DNA from 4 places in the Paenibacillus sp. FSL R5-0345 genome. Region 3 is predicted to be linked to each of the others. Evidence: riboswitches for the same ligand, from Rfam matches in the RefSeq annotation. Region 3 holds a riboswitch; each other region holds the start of a gene.
What was found. A riboswitch is a leader RNA that binds a small molecule or an ion and turns the genes downstream of it on or off. The one in region 3 is predicted to bind cyclic di-GMP.

Region 1 (4,105 bases), 1.8 Mb from region 3:
CCGAGGCAGTTTCGTTGTTCGCCACGTCCTTCGTCGGCTCCTGGCGCCTAGGCATCCTCCGTGTGCTCTTATTAGCTTAACCTTGATTTCTCCGCAGGAAAATATCATACGATATCTCTCTTGGAATCATCTCACTAATAACATTTACTTGTTTGCACAAGTTGCTAAAAGATGTTCTAAAACGCAAATTCGTTTCGGTATCCAGTTTTCAAGGATCAAGTCTTACTTGAGAGCTTAAACTCTCAAAACTGAGCAACGAGTGAGTAACAGGCCTAAACCTGAGATTGTGGAAGTTTAACTTCCGATTTGAATGTCTTCATTGCAGAAGACGATTCTCCATAGAAAGGAGGTGATCCAGCCGCACCTTCCGATACGGCTACCTTGTTACGACTTCACCCCAATCATCTACCCCACCTTCGGCGGCTGGCTCCCTTGCGGGTTACCCCACCGACTTCGGGTGTTGTAAACTCTCGTGGTGTGACGGGCGGTGTGTACAAGACCCGGGAACGTATTCACCGCGGCATGCTGATCCGCGATTACTAGCAATTCCGACTTCATGCAGGCGAGTTGCAGCCTGCAATCCGAACTGAGACCGGCTTTGATGGGATTGGCTCCGCCTCGCGGCTTCGCTTCCCGTTGTACCGGCCATTGTAGTACGTGTGTAGCCCAGGTCATAAGGGGCATGATGATTTGACGTCATCCCCACCTTCCTCCGGTTTGTCACCGGCAGTCACTCTAGAGTGCCCAACATTACTTGCTGGCAACTAAAGTTAAGGGTTGCGCTCGTTGCGGGACTTAACCCAACATCTCACGACACGAGCTGACGACAACCATGCACCACCTGTCTCCTCTGTCCCGAAGGTCGCCACTATCTCTAGTGGATTCAGAGGGATGTCAAGACCTGGTAAGGTTCTTCGCGTTGCTTCGAATTAAACCACATACTCCACTGCTTGTGCGGGTCCCCGTCAATTCCTTTGAGTTTCAGTCTTGCGACCGTACTCCCCAGGCGGAGTGCTTACTGTGTTAACTTCGGCACCAAGGGTATCGAAACCCCTAACACCTAGCACTCATCGTTTACGGCGTGGACTACCAGGGTATCTAATCCTGTTTGCTCCCCACGCTTTCGCGCCTCAGCGTCAGTTACAGCCCAGAAAGTCGCCTTCGCCACTGGTGTTCCTCCACATATCTACGCATTTCACCGCTACACGTGGAATTCCACTTTCCTCTTCTGTACTCAAGTCACCCAGTTTCCAGTGCGACCTTAGGTTGAGCCCAAGGTTTAAACACCAGACTTAAATGACCGCCTGCGCGCGCTTTACGCCCAATAATTCCGGACAACGCTTGCCCCCTACGTATTACCGCGGCTGCTGGCACGTAGTTAGCCGGGGCTTTCTTCTCAGGTACCGTCACTCCGATAGCAGTTACTCTACCGGACGTTCTTCCCTGGCAACAGAGCTTTACGATCCGAAAACCTTCATCACTCACGCGGCGTTGCTCCGTCAGGCTTTCGCCCATTGCGGAAGATTCCCTACTGCTGCCTCCCGTAGGAGTCTGGGCCGTGTCTCAGTCCCAGTGTGGCCGTTCACCCTCTCAGGTCGGCTACGCATCGTCGCCTTGGTGGGCCGTTACCCCACCAACTAGCTAATGCGCCGCAGGCCCATCCCTCAGTGACAGATTGCTCCGTCTTTCATTCTTTCTTCAGGAGAAAAAAGAAATTATCCGGTATTAGCTACCGTTTCCGGTAGTTATCCCAGTCTAAGGGGCAGGTTGCCTACGTGTTACTCACCCGTCCGCCGCTAAGTTATTTCGAAAGCAAGCTTTCAAAATAACTCCGCTCGACTTGCATGTATTAGGCACGCCGCCAGCGTTCGTCCTGAGCCAGGATCAAACTCTCCAATTAGTATTGAAAAGAGCGATATGCTCATTTTGAAACATCTGACGAGAAAATTAATTCTCTAATTTGGATTTCACTTTCGTGATTTCCTACTCACTCGTTGTTCAGTTTTCAAAGATCAAGTTCTCGTTGGCGCCGTTTAATGTCTCAGCAGCAACTCTTATAATATATCATGTTGTTCTCAGTAATGCAAGCTTTATTTTTCGAAAGCCGTTTATATAACTCTCTCAAACATTGCCTGTACGCTGTCTAACAACGCTTAACTATAATAACCTATCTACTCATAGAAAAGCAACCCCTAATAGAAAAATAAACAACCAGCTTAATTATTAAGCTGGTTGTTTATTTAATAGAGTTATGATTCTAGCGTTTCAAATTAATAGTATTTTGCTGCAGTATACTTACTTGAAGCCTTAATAAAATCCGTATTCTTCTTACTCTTCGCTGCCGATGCATCTACCGTGGTATCAATAGTAACCCATTTCCCATCCATCAATACTTCATTCCATGCATGGTATTGCGTAACGTAGCTAGTATTCCCCATCACCAATTTAGCAGGCACATCTACACTACGCAGCATTGCGGCAAAAAGAGAAGCATAGTCATAGCAGATTCCCTTTTTAGTATTCAAAGTGTTGTTAATGTTCGGAATGTAATCTGTTGTTACATTATTAGCAAGAGAATAATCATATTGCACATTAGCAACTACATAGTTATAGATTGCTTTAACTTTCTCTTCATCTGTTGTTTTACCTTTTGTAAGCTCTTTAGCCTTAACGATTGCTTTATCAGAAGAACTCCATTTCACATTCTGTACGGAGCCCAAATATACGGAATTTGAGTCGTTCATAGTTAAATCTACTACTTCAGAATAGAGAGCCTTATATTTATTACCCGTTGTATTCTCAAGAACAGAAACTTTATAAGTCCCATTCCCTTGTTGCAAAGGGAAGTCCTCAGCTTGTCCAGAAGCATATAAATTGTATGTATAGCTACTGTTATCTTTTGTGATCATCAGCTTAACTCTTTTATCTTTTGGAATATCGTAGTTAATACCGATTACACCTTGAGCCAATTTGGATGTATTCAACCAGTTTGAATCTGCGCTTGCAGCTTGAGCTGTGCTTACTGGAACCGAAGTAATCAGCACGAACAGCGCCACCATCATAAAATAAACCTTTTTCACGGATAAAACTCCTTTCGGTAGCTGGCTGCCATCCTTTCGGGAAGGCCCTTTAGCTTTGCGTCCCTACCTTTCGATAGGTTTGCCGTTATCGTATAAGCTCTATCTGTTCTAATTTCGCTAGACAAATTAACAGAATCAGTCCAAGTAGAAATATGAATCTTAGATTCTTATATATTTTATAAAAACAAAAAAAGCCTCTTCATTCGGTAACTGGCTGCCATCCTTACGGGAAGGCCCTTTAGCTTTGCGTCCCTACCTTTCGATAGGTTTGCCGTTTATCGTGTTTAGCTTTTATAGTCTTATACTACCATATTTATCCTCGTAAACAAGAACAAAATTGCTAGTTTTACTATTATTTTATAGTTATCTCTCTGTATTTCAGTTCTCTTGTCATTTCTCATCAACTATTAGGTAAGCTTAGCATGAACAATCAAACGATGTGTAGGATCTACTAGTGGGTCACACGTAATTAGAGTAAGAATCTTATCCTTGTTATTCCCGTCAAGAACAGACACATCACTGGGAAGTACAACAGAAATATCATAAACCTCGTAATTATATACCTGATCGCTCGTTTTTACCGTGATTACATCCCCAACCACAACTTCATTCAATCTGTTAAACAATCTGCCCGTAGTTCTAGCTCTATGAGCAGCTATTGCGGCGTTCCCGATTTCTCCAAGCGGGGCCGTTTCTTTCATATGGGCCGCAGCATGCTTCATATTTGCTTTTGTTGCTCCTTCTAATACTGGCAGCTTCAGATCAATCTTAGCAATCTCTATTAATGCGATAACTTTGCCGCCCACTTCAATCTCCGGTTCTGGCTTTTCTGTTTCTTGAGGCTGTGCCTGTGCATCTAGAACGGATTCCTCTGCTAGTAGCTGAGTGACCTCGGCATATCTACTCTTCAGATCAGGTGGTGGAGTGCTTTCGATGGTGCTCAGTTCAGCCGTTTCTAATAGCTTCTCCTGCTGCCAGTCGTTATACCATTCGTTAGCTTTTGGATAGAGCATGATAAGGATCCC
Region 2 (4,105 bases), 2.1 Mb from region 3:
ACGTCCAATATTTAATTCGAGAAGGAGTAAATAATAAATGCGAGCCGACCGTTTGTTATCTATATTGCTTCTATTGCAAAAACGTGGAAAAATGACTTCTCGCGAGCTGGCCCAAACACTCGAAGTGTCAGAACGAACGGTGTTTAGAGATATGGAAGCATTGAGTGCTTCAGGCATCCCGATTGTAGCTGAACGAGGGCGTGAAGGAGGTTGGATGCTTACAGAAGGGTACCGAACCTCCTTAACAGGTATGAAGCCACAAGAGATTGGTTCACTGCTTCTGTCCACTGACTCATCTATCATGAAAGATCTGGGGATACAGGACGACTTCTCTTCCGCTGTTCTCAAACTGGAGGCTGCTTCCTCTCATCGAACTAGTAACCCAGCAAATTATCTAAGCCAGCGGATCCATATTGACGGTGCCAGTTGGCATCCTTCGGATGAGACTTATCCGTTCCTTTCTGTACTTCAGAGAGCTCTTTGGGAAGACCGTAAAGTAAAAATCACTTATCTCCGGAACGACGAGACAAAAGTCCGGATGATTGAACCTCTTGGGTTAGTTGCAAAACGAGGAGTTTGGTATGTCGTAGCCAATATAGGGGATGAACTGCGAACCTTTCGTGTGTCCAGATTGATAAACGTAGAAGAGACCAATGAGCGGTTTAACAGGCCTGATGAATTTGATTTAAAACATTATTGGGAAGAGTCCACTACAGCCTTCAAAGCAGCACTGCCAAAATATCCGGTAAAATTAAGGGTTAGAACATCTGTCTTAAAAGAATTGCAACGTGAAAGATTCGTTTCTATCCATATGATAGAGCCATCTAGCAATGCAGAGTGGGTGAACGTAGAAGCCGGATTTAATACGATCGAGTCGGCCTGCCGGATAATCCTTTCTTTTAGTCCCTCGGTTATTGTACTTTCACCGCAAGAACTTTTAGAGATGGTAAAGTCTGCTATCGCAAAAATTTCCGCTATTTATGAGGATTTTTGACACGAAATCTAAAGAACTACTCCGAAAAGAAGATTTATGTCAGTTCTTACTATAGACCAATCACCTTTAAATCCCATATAATAACACCAATACATAATATTAATAAGGAGGACATTATACCAATGAACTGGATGCATAAACTTCCGTTAAAACAAAGAATTGTTGCCGGATGTTACCTCGTTGCCGCACTATTTGCCATTCCTGTTTTAGTTACTTTTATGATCTTAGGCAACATTATTTTGGGTATTGTTCTAATCGTCGTTCTTGCTGCTCTAACCTTCCCAGTGGCCCGCTTTATCGAGAGAACGCTTACATCTTCTTTTGATGACATCGCGAATGTATCTCATAGTATTTCAAAAGGGGATTTTACTAGTAGAGCCGACGAGAACGGGTCTATGGGGGACGTAAGCCGTTCCTTTAATACTATGATTGACAAGCTCAAGAAGATTTTGACAGAAGCATCACAAATCACTCGTCAAGTTATGGATGCAAGCCGTGGAATCGAAGATAAGAATCAGAATTTGAAAATTGTCATGGCACAGGTAGCCTCTTCGTCTAACGAGCTAGCTCTTGGTGCAAATGAAATATCTACGGATATCGCTGAAATGACAGAATCCATTAAAGATATTGAGAATAAAGTATCCAATTATACGAACTCAACAAAAGAAATGAACAGACGTTCAATACATACATTAGAGCTAGTTGAACAAGGACGCCAATCCGTTGATACGCAAGCTGAAGGCATGCGTAAAAACATCCAGGCTACTCAAAAAGTAGCTGACACTATCGAAGCCCTTTCTCAAAATGCTCGCGGAATTACGATGATCACAAAGACCATTACTGAGATCGCTGAACAGACCAACCTGTTATCACTAAATGCTTCCATCGAAGCAGCGCGTGCAGGAGAACATGGTCGAGGATTTGCTGTAGTCGCACAGGAGGTTCGCAAGCTCGCTGAAGAATCAACGGCTTCTACGAAGGAAGTCTTTGGCTTGGTTCGGAGCATCGAAACTGATATTAAACAAGCGATTGATAATATCGCTATCAACGAAGAAGTCGTACAGGTACAGAATGAGATGATCACTCAATCTGCTCATATCTTTGCTCAAATCGTGCAAAGTGTACAGTATATTACCGAGCAGATCTCCTCCTTCTCTGCCGAAAGTGATCTTATGTTGGAAAGTGCATTGAAAATCTCAAGTGCAATCGAGAATATCTCTGCGATCACGCAGCAAACCGCTGCCGGCACCGAAGAAGTATCAGCCGCTATGAATGAACAAATTAATGCCCTGCAGTCCGTTGCAGAAGAAACTGAGAAAATGACTCAGGCTGTATTTAATCTACAGAAGACGATCCATATTTTCAAGTTTTAAGTGACGTCCAAATCATATAAACAAATTCAAAAACTGCTCCTAAGCTTAGACTTAGGAGCAGTTTTTTTATATCTATTATTTCATAGGTTCGACAAGACTTTCGTCAAAATTCGAGTTAATTTGCGATAATATATTGACAAAGAGTGTCTAGGAATATATTGTAAAGGAAAATTCTTCTTATAAATTTCTAAATTAATATTGGCAAAATCTTCGAAAGAGGATGACGCAAAACCATGGATCTACAGCCTCATTTTTAATCTGAGGCCATGACTGCCAGGTTGCTGAAAACCAAGACGACTGGACTTTTGTTCAGTCTCTATGGCGATTTATGCTACCAACCTGTGCCCTATTTTAGAGCACAGGTTTTCTAGTGTTTGGTTTTAAAATAACAATCAACTTGTGAGGTGTATTTTTTGAAGACAGTCGCAGATTACATGTCGGAAGCACTACGGAACCTTGGTGTTACCCATTCCTTTGGTATCATCGGTAAATCCATTTGTCCTATCGTTCTTAAAATGGTAGATTACGGTATTGAATTTATTCCTGGAAGACATGAAAGCAGTTCCGGCTTCGAAGCAGCTGGGTATGCGCTGAAAACTGGAAAAATAGGCGTAGCTTTTGGCACTTCCGGTCCTGGTGGAACAAACCTACTAACTGCAGCAGCACATGCTAAGGCCAACAACCTACCTGTCCTATTTATTACTGGCCATCAATCTATTAAAGAGCTTGGAATTCCCCAATGTCAGGACTCTACCTCTTTTCTAGCTGATTTAGCTGATATGTTTAGACCTGCCACCTTATATAGCAAGCTTATTGAACGTGGAGATCACTTTAGCACAATCTTTAATCATGCCATATCCATTGCTTTGAGCGGTAATCGTGGTCCCGTTCACCTTTGTATTCCCTTTGATGTACAAACGGAATTGCTAGAGGAATGTAATATTGTAATCCCTGAACGCGAATCACTGGTCAGCCATGCTAATATCGACCGTGTACTTGATGCTATAAATAACTCAAAGAATCCAATAATTATCGCGGGTAAAGGCGTTAACCGCTCAGGAGCACATAGTGAGCTAATTCAATTAGCAGAAACATTTAATATTCCTGTAGTTACATCTCCAGGTGGTAAAGGAGCTATAGCTTGGGATCATCCACTCTATCACGGTCCAATTGGAGTAGGCGGTTGTACCCATGGGGATGACTTGCTGAATCAAAGTGATCTATTTATCGTTCTCGGGTCACGTTTAAGCGATATGACTATTTGTAATCTTAAAAAGGAAAATCATCCTGCAACATTAATTCAGTTTGATAGCGATCCGACTTTTGTCGGAAAAATATTGTTCTCTAAAACGATTCCAGTGACTGGAGATCTACGTGACAATCTAGTTTGCTATCTCAATAATATTGACACGAACAACATCACAAAACGCGAAGCACCGACAAATTCCGATTATACCGAAGAGCCTCCGATTTTACCAAACCTTTCACTTGCATCGGTCTTGAGTACGATGAGTGATTTGATTCCTTATAACAGCACAGTCTTTGTTGATGATGGAAGTCACGGTTTCCATGCTGCGAAATGGTACAAGGTTAAGAAACCTGGCAGTTTTGTATTCGATGCTTACTTTGCTTGTATGGGTAATTCCATCGGGATGGCAATTGGCGCAAAGGTTGCTGCACCAGAAGAAACGATCTTCTGCATTACAGGAGACGGCTGCTTTATGATGCTAGGCGCAGA
Region 3 (4,105 bases):
TTCTGAAGATATTCCTTGGCCCCTTCCGAACGAATGGCGATCCTACTCGCTTTCTCTGGCGGTATAACAAAGAAAGTATCTTTCATTCCTAAGGGTTTTACAATGTTGTCCATTATGTATTCTTCTGCAAAAACACCCGTTATTTTCTCGATAATTGCACCCAAGATCACATATCCGAACGATGAATACATCCATTGCGTCCCTACTGGAAAATGAAGCCCATAGGAAAGTCCAGCTTGAATCCAGTTTTCTTTCCCAACCTCAGATTCATAAATATACCACCAAGCACTTTTATAGTAAGTATCACTTATAGTGCCATGATCTGGTGCAATGCCGGAGGTATGAGTCAGTAAATGGGCAATTGTAATCGGCTTAAAAGGATCCGCATCAAACTCTGGTAGAATAGAACTAACAGGCTGCCCCATAAAAATCTTACCATTATCCGCAAGCTGCCAGATCGCTGTCGCTGTAAACAGCTTTGTAATTGAAGCAATGCGGAAGATTGTATCCGTTTTCATTTCTTGGGTGCTGTCTTCTTCGTAACTGAAACGTCCCCCGGCACCATTAGCAAATATTTTCCCATAACGACTTAGAGAATAAATATAACCATCAGCTACTTTCTTATCACAGAGATCCCCATAAAAATGATTAAGTGCCTCTAAGCGGTCCTCCCTGTAATTCACTTCGTGCAGCTTACTAAGCTCTGTGGATGATAACATCGTTCACACTCCCCTAATTTTAATAAACACGCAATAAATTATCATAAATGTAAATATACACCTAACTCATAATACCTTGTCAATGTAATAGTTACAACATGATATTTCACGTACTTATAAATTAATTCAGTTTATTAATTACATAAATAGCATGCGCTAAAACCCTAATAAATGGAAGGTCAATTATATATTTAACTATTCTTTACTGATCTCACTACCGGTAGCCACTGTCAAGAATCGAGCAAAAAGCGCTGCTCTATTGAACAGCGCTTTTTACTCGATATGAAATGCCTTTATTATTCTAGTTCAGCCGGCTTTACAATGGCTGTACCTTTGTTATTCTTGGAATATTTAGCTTCAATTTTCGTGGTGTATGTATCTTTTTCTCCGTCACTGGTCAGCACATAACTCAGATCGACTGTCAGCTTTTCCGTCTGCCAGGTCTTAGTATTGACGAACAATTTCCAAGTTACGCTTTTCGGTTGAACGGTCTCACCATCCCAGAGATTCTCCTGGTCATACAGCGCGATTATTCCCTTAGCTGCTGTCGGATCAGTTATCGTGAACTGTAGGACCGTCTGTGCGCCAACATTGTTGACTTTCATCGATTTTTTATAACTTTTGACCGAATCAAGCATGGAAACAGGATCATATTGACCTTTCGAGTAAAAAGCATTCCACTCCGCCTTCTCCAGTCCAAGCCAATACTGTGCATTGGGATCGATGGGCTCCCCGTCATCGTCGTAACCCTCGTCTTCAGATTCATCGATAAGCTCACTTCCGTCTACAAGATAGTAATACTCCTTGTCATTGGCATACAGGCTGTAAGATGTTTTTAAAAGACTGCTATCGACGGTGCCTGCTGCGGCAAAATTCGGCAGACGGTTGATATCCAGCTTCAGTGTGTTGGTGTTGCTGATACGCACCCCTCCGCTTTGAATATCCTGTTTTTTGGTCACATCTAAGTGGAAATTCTTTAGTGCTTTGGAGGCTGCCGTTACTTTGCTGATCATTTGATCCGCAGTGACTGCTGCTGTCGTAGCTGCAGACACAACTTGAGGATTAGACATCCATCCGATCGTTCCGGACAGCAATAAAGCACCCGCTGCCAACCCTGTACCTATTGTTTTAAAAAAACTCTTCATGTACTTCCCCTTTCGGCCCCTTGCGATAATGTAACACCGTATAGGTCGGAATAATAAAAACAGCTCGAAATAGACTACACGTCCTTCAGAACTATCCTTTATGATTCATAAGACATCCCTATGGCGGCCTGGCGATCATTTCCTTCTGTAGAAAGGCTTTAGACCCATGGCTTTGTGTCATCATCTTTCGATGATTTTACCTTTAACGCGGACATTCAATTAGTTTAAATTAGATTAAAGGACGTTTGTCCCTTTGCCAATTTTAGCATGGTCATATTTACCTGTAAACGACTTATCTTCCATTTATCTTTACAATAAAGGTAATAGATTAATTTTTATTCAAATTGCTGTTTTCTCTTTCATCAAAGTCCTGGTCTAGGCTGGTGTCAGTATTATAAGTCCAATGACCCTTAACATATTTCAAGTAAATAAGAGCTTCGTATTTATCATTGTCTACCCCTTCATTGTATGTAACATCGCTCCAATCGAGTTTCCCATGGACGACAGCTTCCTTTTCTCCTAGGTAAACGACTCGTTCGTCGGTTAGCAAGTACCTCGATTCAGAATTGGCAAAGTGCCCCTTCATCATACTTTCCCATGTCACCGAACTGAACACAACAGCATTCCATTCTTTAATAATCGAGGGGTCTGTATATTGGGTAGTAAGATCAAGATTTTCGGAGTTATACGCATTGTAATAGGTTCTTAGATCTGCCAATACGGCATTCTGCTCGGTTTGATGATTCTCCATAATAACCGCAGCTTTCTTATCAATATCCGCAGGAAGCTCCATACGATTAAAAATCAAGCTATCATTCGCGATCTTCCACTGTCCTCGTTCATATCGAATATCGAAAAGATACACAGCTTCTCGCTTCAATTCTTCTGTGTTCTTAATGTAAGTTACTTGAAGATTCGCTTCACTAGCAGAAGTGTATTCAATCCGATCTATTGTCACTTTGAAGTCTTTAACTGCGATTTCACTGATTGGTTGATTAGCTTCATAATCATATTCTAGATTCATATAACCTAATTTAAGATTATCAGATGTTAATAAACGGGGACTAAACGTTTCGTAGTATTTCGTAAGTAGTTCTTGAATAGCAGCTTCCTGACCCTCTCCGTACGGTTTCAAGCTCACAGATAGCTTAGATTGATCATAACTAACCGAATATTTCGCTAAGTTACTAACCAAACGAAGAGGAAGATACACTTGTCCATTAAGGACAGGAATCTCTTTATCCAAATAATAAGTCACTCCGTCGTAGTAAATGATAGCCTCACCAGCCCAGAATTCGATTTTGGCACCTCTTATGACCCCTGAGATTTTACGAGTATCAGGATCAAATGATACCTTATAACCCATGGCGGAGAAAAATTGGCGATACGGCACGTACATAACACCAGACTTTAAGATCGGATGAACGCCAGCAACCTTTACATTATTCACAAACATCTGAATAGATTTGTCAGCAGACGCTGTCCCTATAACAAGCGGTGTAGTCATTATCAAGCAAAAGCTCAATAAAAGAACCGCAAACTTTCTAACCATTTAACACATCCTATTCTCAATAATGGCGTAATTTGTTCTACCTGTTTAATTCAACTTCTTCTATATTTCCGTCCCATTCCATGATGAATTTTTTATGAAGGGAAGTGTTTCTATAAATACTATTGAACTTGATTAGCTAAGTCTACTAGATCGGAATCATCCAGTTTGTAATCACCTAACAGATCAAGATTTCCGTTGATATAATAAACAAAGCGGGCCAAGAAACCATCTTTGCTCTCCCACCAAATAGATTGACTGGTCTCATCCTCATCGTAATAAGCCTGTTTTCCGTTTTTTAGTGTATAAGGTTGTTTACCTTGTTCAGATACTTTCTCTGGATCATTTATAACCTTACTTAGAATCAACCTAATTTCCTGTGTGGTCTGCTTGTTTTTATAATGAAAGATATATTGTTGGAGTATATATGGATTATCAAGTTCTATCTTCGTACGAACTTCATTCACTTCAAATGGAAATCTAAACGGCTCAGCGAAATCATAATTCATCGATAAAACCCTATCTTGATTACTACCGCTGCATCCACTTATTAAAATAATCAATATTAATAAAACATAAGAAAAAACACTCTTCATCTCTTCCCTCCTTCGTATTACATAACAAGTAAAAGGTAGCAAATTATTTGGGTACACATACCATCAATTCACCTAAGAATACATCAACCAAATATT
Region 4 (4,105 bases), 2.6 Mb from region 3:
AGCAGATCACCGTGTTAGACCCGACGTATTTACTAGAGTATACGGATTTCGATTGAGAAGAGCAGTTCCGGGATCTTTTTCAGAGAATTGATTATTAAAGGGGGTTATGAATGTGGCATGTAATCATTGTGTAGTAAGAGAGCTGAATTTTGAAATCAAGGCTCATGGTGAGCTTAATCTAAGGATTTTACCTAAGGTTATTCATCATTTGAGTAGAAGTAATACGATACATAAGGTGGAAGAAAATGTGATTACGATTAAGGAGGCTGGGGTGCGGGATTTTCTAGATTTCTGTAATGACCATATGGAGTCGGAGCAGTTTGAATTCCGTATAGATGACCAAACATGGAGACCTCTATCCGAATTACCCACTGTACTTAATATGGAATGGATTGATGAGGTTATAACTAAGGGTTTAGTTACTTGTCACTTCCAACCGATTGTGAACGTACGGGAAGAGATTTTTGCATACGAGCTCCTATCCAGATTTAAAAAAGATGATGGGTCCCTTATCTATCCTAATGAGATTTTTGCGGCGGCACGGAATCGTGGGCGTTTATATGCTTTAGACCGGTTATGTAGAATGACTGCTGTAAAATATGCTGCACCCTTAAATAAAAAAACCTTTATTAATTTTATCCCAACGTCGATCTACACGCCAGAATTCTGCTTAAGATCAACCGTTGAACTGGCCAATCAATTAGGCGTCGATCCGTCTCTTTTTGTCTTTGAAGTTGTTGAGACGGAGAAAGTGGATGATCTCGCTCATTTGAAAGCTATTTTGACATATTACAAGGATCGGGGATTTGAATACGCTTTAGATGATGTTGGCGAGGGCTTCAGCACAATCGAGATGTTATTGGAGCTTAAACCCCATTACATGAAGCTGGATATGAAATATGTGCAGGGTGTGTCCAGCGATCTGAACAAACAGAAAATAGCTAAACAATTTTTAGAAAAAGCTTTAGAAATCCAATCCGTTCCTTTAGCAGAAGGTGTGGAGTTTAGAGAGGACTTTGAATGGCTCAAGCAGAGTGGTTATCAGTTGTTTCAGGGATATTTATTTGGAAAGCCTGATCCTATTCCCAAACAGTGATCCTAAGGAGCATATCTCCGTCTAGAGGATGAGATGGATTTCAGGTCAGAGTCTGAGTACAGGTAAACCCCGGGGTTGTATAATTAAGGTAATTGAGAAGGGGGACGGGATGGATATGAAATGGCATAAGTACATCACGCGCTGGGCGGATTCTAGAGGGTTAGGTGGACGGGAAATTGATTATCAATGGCCGTCTCCATCATTTCCGGTGGTAAGTATTCGCAGCAATTTGGGTCGATACTCAGGTCAGGGGTATGGTTACGGAAGCAAGCCACAAGTGAAGACGGCTGTTGGTTTAATTGCTATTGGAGATGTAGCTATAGGCTTGATATCCATAGGTGCAATAAGCGTCGGTGTACTATCCGTAGGTGCTATATCACTGGGGATGTGGTTAGCGCTCGGAGCGATAGCACTTAGTTGGCTTGGCTTTGCCGCGGGAGCAATTGCGATTGCAGGAGTGGCTGTGGGAGCGATCGCGATAGCCGAAAAAGCATTGGGAGCGATAGCCATAGGCGATACGGCGTTTGGGGCGATAGCTATTGGACAATGGGCATATGGTGTAATCGCTGTTGGAGAGCATGGTTTCGGGTTAATTCCGATCACGGGTGATATGTGGAATTGGTTTCGGCGTTTGTTTGGGCTAGGAGATTAAGCCGCTAAGCAGTTCTAAAGTATCATTCATAGTCTGGGATAGTTAATAAAAAATATCTATCAGAACAGAAAAACTAATTGCAATTACCTATTCGGATTTCATACCAATTAATCATGCGATCAGATGTAGCGTTATGTTACTCTTTGTAATGTATTCGAAACTTCATAGGCAAACCTATGGAAATGTAGGGACGCAAAGCTATAGGGACTAAGGTTATTATAACTATTGTCAGCCAGCTGCCAAAGAGTGTATTACGCTTTTTGTTAAAATATAAGTGAGTATAAGTTATACACCTATACTTAATGTCTTATATTTCTCGCTTAAACGCGTATCGTCCTTAGAAGGGCGCCGAGGCGTTTATGCTTGTTAAAGTTTAATAAAAATTAAGTCTTAATTTTTATGGACTTTATACGCAATCAAGCTACTCTTTTGGGGTAGTTTTTTTTGTGCCCATTTTTGGGTACAGAAGAGATTCATATTACATCTGGGGGTAGAAAAGATGAAAAAAATGATTGCAATCGCTACATCAGCAGCCATGATAGCCAGTTTTTCGAGCGAGGCAGGTTATGCTTTAGCAAGTGATGTAAGTAAGGTAAGTGTAGTGAACAGCGTAGTACAAAGCAAAGCTGAGCTATTAAGCAGTGCGTCAGTTATTCCGTTTGATCTGTATGGAAAGGCTATCCTAAGCGCTTATAACGATGTTTTTAAAATGAATCCTGCAAATATTAAATCCATCACGAATAACGGTGGCAACTACTCAGGTTCACCAATAGCTAAGGCTATTGATGGCGATATGAGTACGCATTGGGAAACAGGCAAACCGAATAGCTCAACGTTTACGAATGAGGTTGTCTTTGTTTTTAATGAGTCCACGGAATTAAATAGAATCGTATACGCTGCAAGACAATCCGGTGCAAAGGGTAAGGGGTTTGCTCAGGAATTTGATATTTATGGCTCAACTACGGATGCAGGCGATTTTACACTAATATCCTCTGGAGAATATAAAGGCGGAGCAGGTGACGTAGTAGAGATTCAGTTTGCACCTACAGCCTTCAAGAGACTTAAATTTGTCTTCAAAAAAGCTAACCAAGATTGGGCGAGTGCAGCAGAGTTTTCTTTTTACAAAGAAGATGCCATATCGGCAAAGATGAAAAACTTATTTACAGATGATACCTTGAGTCAAGTTAGTGCAGCATTTAATACGGTAGAGAAGTTAACCGCTTTAGAACAAGAAGTGCAGTTACATCCACTGTACACGCAGTTTCAAGCAGATATAGAGAATGCAAAGGTGCTTCTGGAAAACCATCAAGTAGAGGAAACGGCAGCTAAGGTTTCGAAGTTAAAGGGGTATGGCACAGCATATGAAAATGCCTATAGCGAAGCTTACAGAATGCCAAACTCAAACGTATCAAAAGTAACGGTGAATGGTGGAAGCTACCCAGGTACGAAACCGGAATACATGCTCGATGATCTGCCTAATACACATTGGGAAACGAACAAAAATAATGACGACAGCTTCACGAATGAAGTCGTGTTTGAATTAGCACAGGCCAAAGTATTAGACAGAGTGGCTTTCCTGGCTAGAGATAATCGCAAAGGGTTCCCAGAAGCTTTTGAAATCTATGCATCAGAGACGAGTAAGGGAGAGACCTTTCAGCTCGTATCTAGCGGAACCGCGACTAGTACGAACGACTTTCTGGAGTTTAAATTCGAGCCTACGAAGTTTAAAAGATTGAAATTCAAGTTCACAAAAGCCAATATTAACAGACCTTTTGCGGCTGAATTTAGATTTTATACAGAGGATAAAGTAAGCGAAGCTGTGAATGGTATTTTCACAGATGGAACGATGAGTGCGGTTGTTCCTGCTTATAATAGCGCCAATGCAATCAATGAATTAGAAGAAGCGGCAAAAGTACATCCGCTCTATCCAATCCTTAAAGACTCATTGGATTTGGCTAAGAAGCTAGTAAATGGTGAAGTTCAAACCGAAGGCACCATTATTGAGGCTGAACAGCGTGGAGATATGAAAAAGCATGCACAGCAAAACCTGAGAATTGGTTTCGGTACGAACAACCAACCTACGGGACTCGTTGCAATGCCTGGAGATACGATCAATGTTTATGTAGACGCAGCTTCTACTGATAAATTGCCTGCAATAGTATTTTCGCAACAAGAGGCTGCTTGGAATGTTTGGGCTAGAAGCGTGCAATTACGTCCTGGTAAAAACACTATAACCGTTCCTGAGTTCGCGACGAATAGTTATTATGCACATGATGTGACTAAGGGCGGTACAGTATATATCGTCAATCCATATACAGCTGAGCAACAAGGAAAAGCACCTTTGATCCGGTTCGAGG

Region 1: linked by a shared signal. The riboswitch ahead of R50345_RS03065 (transglutaminase-like domain-containing protein) and the one ahead of R50345_RS10585 (DUF6612 family protein) in region 3 are both predicted to bind cyclic di-GMP.
Region 2: linked by a shared signal. The riboswitch ahead of R50345_RS20415 (thiamine pyrophosphate-binding protein) and the one ahead of R50345_RS10585 (DUF6612 family protein) in region 3 are both predicted to bind cyclic di-GMP.
Region 4: linked by a shared signal. The riboswitch ahead of R50345_RS29150 (NPCBM/NEW2 domain-containing protein) and the one ahead of R50345_RS10585 (DUF6612 family protein) in region 3 are both predicted to bind cyclic di-GMP.

The regions. Positions count from the first base shown of each region.
Region 1 covers NZ_CP009281.1:675,552-679,656, reverse strand. Annotated here, with positions in the region: rRNA gene R50345_RS03075 (23S ribosomal RNA) at 1-82, opposite strand, end outside; rRNA gene R50345_RS03070 (16S ribosomal RNA) at 343-1,900, opposite strand; gene R50345_RS03065 (transglutaminase-like domain-containing protein) at 2,271-3,080, opposite strand; cyclic di-GMP riboswitch class I at 3,094-3,174, opposite strand; cyclic di-GMP riboswitch class I at 3,283-3,363, opposite strand; gene R50345_RS03060 (class D sortase) at 3,488-4,105, opposite strand, start outside.
Region 2 covers NZ_CP009281.1:4,583,613-4,587,717, forward strand. Annotated here, with positions in the region: gene R50345_RS20405 (helix-turn-helix transcriptional regulator) at 38-994, shown strand; gene R50345_RS20410 (methyl-accepting chemotaxis protein) at 1,117-2,367, shown strand; cyclic di-GMP riboswitch class I at 2,558-2,653, shown strand; gene R50345_RS20415 (thiamine pyrophosphate-binding protein) at 2,772-4,105, shown strand, end outside.
Region 3 covers NZ_CP009281.1:2,459,798-2,463,902, reverse strand. Annotated here, with positions in the region: gene R50345_RS10590 (serine hydrolase domain-containing protein) at 1-719, opposite strand, end outside; gene R50345_RS10585 (DUF6612 family protein) at 1,016-1,864, opposite strand; cyclic di-GMP riboswitch class I at 1,984-2,075, opposite strand; gene R50345_RS10580 (copper amine oxidase N-terminal domain-containing protein) at 2,193-3,371, opposite strand; gene R50345_RS10575 (hypothetical protein) at 3,536-4,009, opposite strand.
Region 4 covers NZ_CP009281.1:6,608,944-6,613,048, reverse strand. Annotated here, with positions in the region: gene R50345_RS29165 (Crp/Fnr family transcriptional regulator) at 1-56, shown strand, start outside; gene R50345_RS29160 (EAL domain-containing protein) at 107-1,096, shown strand; gene R50345_RS29155 (hypothetical protein) at 1,212-1,748, shown strand; cyclic di-GMP riboswitch class I at 1,906-1,992, shown strand; gene R50345_RS29150 (NPCBM/NEW2 domain-containing protein) at 2,248-4,105, shown strand, end outside.